2 regions of the Anaeromicrobium sediminis genome follow, and region 2 is predicted to be linked to the other one. Evidence: riboswitches for the same ligand, from Rfam matches in the RefSeq annotation. Region 2 holds a riboswitch; the other holds the start of a gene.
The links. A riboswitch is a leader RNA that binds a small molecule or an ion and turns the genes downstream of it on or off. The one in region 2 is predicted to bind cobalamin.
Positions count from the first base shown of each region.

Region 1: another riboswitch for cobalamin. It lies ahead of CCE28_RS17460 (FecCD family ABC transporter permease); the one in region 2 lies ahead of CCE28_RS07140 (MATE family efflux transporter).

Region 1 covers NZ_NIBG01000021.1:22,941-26,149, forward strand. Annotated here, with positions in the region: gene CCE28_RS17450 (ABC transporter permease) at 42-773, opposite strand; gene CCE28_RS17455 (ABC transporter ATP-binding protein) at 774-1,667, opposite strand; cobalamin riboswitch at 1,732-1,923, shown strand; gene CCE28_RS17460 (FecCD family ABC transporter permease) at 2,052-3,107, shown strand; gene CCE28_RS17465 (ABC transporter ATP-binding protein) at 3,118-3,209, shown strand, end outside.
Region 2 covers NZ_NIBG01000004.1:192,009-195,217, forward strand. Annotated here, with positions in the region: gene nikB (nickel ABC transporter permease) at 1-568, opposite strand, end outside; gene CCE28_RS07140 (MATE family efflux transporter) at 585-1,898, opposite strand; cobalamin riboswitch at 2,184-2,365, opposite strand; gene CCE28_RS07145 ((2Fe-2S)-binding protein) at 2,712-3,209, opposite strand, start outside.

The DNA.
Region 1 (3,209 bases), on a different contig from region 2:
CGAGTATAAGCTCTAATTGCTTATCTCATGTCCCCCCTTTATTAGATTTCTCTGTGACTTGCGTGTACGCCAAGTATGTAAAATACAACAATGTAACATATAAGAACAAATATTGATGTATAATCAAAAGTATTTCTTAAGGCAATACCTCTTAATGAATTTATAGTATGAGTAAGAGGTAATATATATATTAGCTTTTTTATTATTAGTGGCATCTTATCTAAAGAGAAAAAAGTACCACATATGAACGTCATGGGAGTTATGATAAAACTAGTAAATCTGTTCATATCATAGTGTGAGTTTATAACCATAGCAGCATAATATCCGAATGCTGCAAATAATAAACTATTTAACATTGCTATGGCAATAAAGGCAAGATTAACATGAATATAGGCTTTAAATAAGTAAGATATTAATAAAATTATCATACCAGCGTAAAGTCCCCTTAATGCTCCTGCTAGAATATATCCTAAAGTTAAAAAGGATAAATTAACAGGTGCAGTCATATAATCTTCAAAGCTTTTTTCATGAAGCCTAGCAACGGAAATCCTTATGGATACGGCATTATAGCTAGTGTGCATAGTAGACATGGCTATAATACCAGGGATAATATAGTGCATGTAGTTATTACCATCTATCACAATATCAGAACCTAGGCCCCAACCAAAGGCCAAGAGATATAATAGGGGTGTCACTACAGATTGGGATGTGATCTTAAAAACTCTTTTTTGAAAGAATTTAAATTCTCTCCAAAGTATTGTTGAAATTTCCATCTATAACACCTTCCTATTTGTAAAGTTGAAGAATACATCTTCTAAGTTTGTATTTCTAAGAACATAATCACAACTTAGTTCCTTAGCATACTCCTGTGCATTAACAATATTAGAAAAGTATTTATATATGGTCTTATCATCTTCACTAAAATATTCTATGGTATATTTACCAATTTTTTCTTTTAGGTTGTCATTTGTATCGTAATGGAATATCTTACCTTTATCCATTAATCCTATTTTGTCACACAAGTATTCGGCTTCTTCCATGTAGTGGGTTGTTAAAATTATGGTTTTGCCCTTGTGTTTCATTTTCTTTAGGATGTCCCAAATCTTTCTTCTGTTGTTCAAATCAATACCTACAGTAGGTTCGTCTAAAAATAAAATCTCAGGATCATTAACTAATGATTTGGCAATCATTAGTTTTCTTTTCATTCCTCCAGATAATTTTTTAGTAATACGATTTTGAACGCCTTTAAGATCTGAAAATTCAAGTAAATCCTCTACTAGAGGCTTTATTTGTTCCTTTGGTATTTTGTATAGCTTTGCTGCAAATATTAAGTTTTCTTCCACAGTAAGTTCCTTATCTAGATTAATATGTTGGGGAACTATACCTATCTTGCTTTTTAAAGAAGTATTTCCTCTATGCATTTTTTCACCTTTAATTAGTATTTCTCCAGAAGTGGGTTTCAAAAGACCTACTAACATTTTTATTAAGGTGGTTTTACCAGCTCCATTAGGACCTAAAAGGCCTACAAAAGTACCTTTTTCAATATTTAAATGGAGATGATCTACTGCATTAAAAGTTTGGAAGCTTTTGGTAATATTTTGTATTCTTATCATATTAACCAGTCCTTCACATATAAATTTATCATTTATAACTCTAGCAAAAAACATGTAAATTAGCAACTCCTAAAAAAAAATGGACTTTAATTAGGCTTAATTATTGACTTTAAAAAATTAATAATATATAATCCAAGTGTAAGTGAATAATTAAACATATTAATCGTAGGGAAAGTGGTAAAATCCACTGCAGCCCCCGCTACTGTAAGGCAGATGAAACCTTCATAACCACTGGAAAATGAGCATTCTGGGAAGGGAAGGTATGAATATGAAGCCAAGCCAGGAGACCTTGTTTAGTATGAAGTATTCAACTTTCGGAGGGAAAGTACGGAATATACAACAGAAAATATGATGGGAAAAAATTCCATTGTATAAATATGGTGTATATAACAAGAGCTTCGAAGAAAGCTCTTTTTTTATTGCAAGTAAGGAGAAATGATGAAAGAGTCGCTGATTAATGAGTTAAAATCAAAAAAGTATGGAAACAAAATAGTGGGAGTGTTTATTTTTATTCTTTTGATTGTCACATTGATACTATGTGTAAATTTAGGAAGAGCAGAAATAACATACGTAGATGTAGTTAAAGTAATAGGTGGGAAAATAATCAAAAATCCTGAAATGTATAGTGAAATAAAGAATTCTTATGTGAAAATAATATGGGATGTGCGTTTACCCAGAATTCTTACTGCTATTGTAGTGGGTGCAGGTCTAGCTGTTTCAGGAATAGTGTTTCAATCACTTTTAATGAATCCTTTGGCAGATTCATATACTATGGGTGTTTCATCAGGAGCGGCCCTTGGAGCCACTTTGGCCATATACATAAATTTATTTTATGACATTTATGTACCTATAACCATAAGTTCTTTTATTGGAGCCTTTGTCACCCTATTTATAGTAATATTCATAGCACGTACTAAGGGATACATAAGTGGATCTAATCTAATAATAGCGGGAATAATAGTTAGTTCCATATTTTCAGCTGGAATTAAGTTTATTAAAAGTTTAGCTGGGGAAAACGTATCGGCCATAGTCAATTGGCTCATGGGTAGTTTAGCTGCTAGAAGCTGGGTACATGTGAAAATTGGTTTTTTTACTATAAGTATCTGTATAATCATATGTTGGTATTACGCTAAGGATTTAAACTTACTGTGTCTAGGTGAAAGGGAAGCTAGGAGTCTTGGAATAGACACGAAAAAGGTTAAAAAGATATTTTTAATCTGTGGATCCTTAATAACGGCAGTTTGTGTATCCATAAGTGGAATAATAGGATTTGTAGGACTTGTAGTTCCTCACATGTTAAGATTTACTGTAGGTTCAGACAATAGAGTATTGTTACCTTTGGGTGCTCTTTTGGGAGGAGAACTACTGTTGTTAGCAGATACTGGGTCTAGGGCTCTTATGAATGTGGAAATACCTGTGGGAGTACTTACTACCTTACTTGGAGGACCATTTTTTATCTACATATTCATCACAAGGAATAAGAGTTTGAATTAGGAGGAGTTATATGTTTCAAGTTAAAAATTTATCCTTTTCCTATGGAGAAAAGGAAACACTTAGAAATCTTAATTTTCAACTAGAAGAGGGTACAATGACTAC
Region 2 (3,209 bases):
TTCCCATCAAGGGGATTGATAAGGTCAAAGCTGGTAAAATTACACTTTTTAGAGAGTATTGATCTGTTATCTTAAACCAATGAAGCTTTACAACAAATATATAAATCAATATAAGCCCTAACCAAAAAGCTGGAATTGATATTCCTACAAAAGAAATTCCTCTTATAATATAATCTAATAGTTTATTCTTTTTAATCGCCGATAAGATACCTAAGGTTAGTGAAAAAGCAATCAAAAATAATAATGCAACAACTGCTAATCTTACAGTCATTGAAATTCTTTGTGATAAAATATCTGCAACTGATTCCCTAGTGGAGTAGGAATATCCCAAGTCCCCAGTTAGCAAATCCTTAAGCCAATTTCCATACTGAACTATAAAAGGATCATTCAGTCCCATTTCCTCCCTTGTCTTTTCTAGTAATTCTTTTGTAGGAATAATATCATGAGATGTAAGCATCATCTCAGCTGGATCACTAGGGCTAATATAGGTAAGACTAAAGGTCAAAAATGATGCCAAGAGCATAACAATTAAAAGTTGTAGAATTCTTCTAAATAAATAACTTTTCATAATATCAACCCACCACTTAATTATTTTCAATAATAAATACTTTATTTAATAACTGTTTTTTGTATAAAAAAAGAATCACACTTCTAGTAAGACTAAATAGTATAAATGCAAGCCATAAGCCATGATTTTTATACTCTGGTATAGCAGTAAAATATCCAGTAATAAATACTAGTAGTGATATAACCATTGAATTTCTAATAGGAGCCGTATAGGTACTCCCAGTGAAAATTCCATAATAGACCATTCCGATACCGATGACAAAAGGGAATACCGCTAACCATATAACATATTCCTTACATAGAGAAATAACATCCTCTAAATTTGTAAAGATACTTATAATATGATCTTTAAAAAGTATAATAAAAGCAGACAAAATTATGCTTAGTACTACCGTACACACATTTGAAATAGATATCACGTCTTTATATTCTTTTACATTATTCTCCCCAACACATTTACCAGCAAAAATACTTGAGGCATTAGACAGCCCATCATATATATAGGATATAATATATTGTATTTGATATAATACTGCATTAGCTGCCAGTATAACTGTTCCTAACTCAGTACCCTTAGCGATAAACATATTAGTCATGATTAAAAGGCAAACTGTTCTTATCATAAGGTCAGCATTCACCCCCATTATTTTTTTGATTGCAACCTTATCTAAAAGTTCACTTTTATAATTTAATATTTTAAACATGTTTATCTTTGTGGATATAATATAGTTTCCTATTATAAATCCATAAAACTGAGAAATAAGTGTAGCATAGGCTACGCCTGCTATACCCATCTTCAGAAACATTACAAAAACTATATCTAGGATAATGTTTAGAACATTTGTAGAAACTTGTAAAAACAATGTTTCCTTTACATATTTTCTTCCCATCAACCACCCTAGATTTACATATCCTATAAGGACACAGGGAGCACCCCAAATGAGTATCTTAAAATACGTAATAGCATGAATGACAACATCAGGTTCTGGATTATATATGTACATAGCTATATTTCTAATAAAAACTTGTAATATAATAAACACACTACTTATAATAAGTGCTATCAAAACGGGTCTAAAATAAGCATAATAACTATCTTTTTCATGCTGGCTACCTAGTGACTGTGCAGAAAATCCCGAAGTACTAACTCTTAAAAATCCAAATAGCCAATACAAGGTATTAAATATAACCGCTCCAATTGCAACTCCTCCAATGTATGATGGATGCTCTAGTCTGCCAATGACAGCCGTATCTACTGCCCCTAAAAGAGGTTGGGTTACAGTGGATATAATAAAAGGTATTGCCAGAGATAAATATTCTTTATAGTTCATAGATTTCCTCACAATTTATAATGTTATTTTTATTAGGCCTATAACCCTTAAGCACATTAAACCTAAGTTCTCAAAAAGCCTATTGATGTAAGTCTAAAATGTACTTTAGAATGGTTTTTAAAATCACCCTTTTTAGCTTTATATACTTAAGTTTCATCATGGTGATTTTCCATAAAGATAATTAGTGAAAATAATAAAGTCTCTTAGCAAACGCTAAGAGACTCTTTTCCCATCTAAAAAAGTAACTTTAAAATAACTAGACCGAAATTTATCCCCTTTCGTCTAACCTTATTATCATTTAAGGCAGGTCTCCTGACTTGTAGTTCAATCTCATTCTACCCTTCCCAGATATTTATCCAGTGGCGTTTTAGAATTCGTCCCTACTTACAGTGGTGGGTCCGTGTCGGATTTTCACCGACTTCCCTATTCTCCTTTTCTTACAAGGCACCTTAACATAAGTATTTAATTTTAGATATTATCAGAGTAGTCCTTCTAGAAGATTCATCTTTTAGAGTAATCCACCCAAATTCCTTTTTCATAAATTACTTTAATACATATTTAAATATTCCATTTATAATTATATAAATGTTATATCCAAAATGCAATAGAATTTATCTGTTCTCTTATTCAAATAATAAATCCTTATTCCATAGCCACCACTTAAGTACATCTGTACAGCTTTTAATTTAAACTCTTTTGAGTATTTATTTATCTTTTATTAATTTCTTGACTAAATTAATAAAAGATAGCATTGATTTTAATCAGTGCTACCTTTCTATCATACATAATATTCTCTAGAAGTTTGTTGTTAAATTACTTCTTTGTATCAATTATATTTTGTATTAGAGCTTTACATTTTCCACAATCAGTTCCTGCTCCTGTTACTTCTCCAACTTTTTCAACTGTATCTGCCCCATCTTTAACTGCATCAACTACGGCTTCCATAGAAACCATTTTGCACCCACAGGCTAATGCTAATATTTTTTTTATATCTTTAATACAATTACCGCAACCTGTTCCTGCTCCTGTAATTTCTTGTATTTCCTCTATAGTACGAGCACCACCAACCATTGCTTTCCTAATATCACCATAACTCACTTGTTTACAGTGGCAAATAATTCTATTTACAGGTATAAGAACAGCCGTTACATAAAGATCTCCATCAGTTCTCATAGAATGCATTGTTCCAGCAGGAGCAATAAATACATCTCCTACCTTTAACTCTACTTCCCCATCTGCTAATACGCCAAACCCTGAACCCTTTATGCAATAAAATACTTCATCTTGAGTTGCATGTTCATGGAGAGGAAC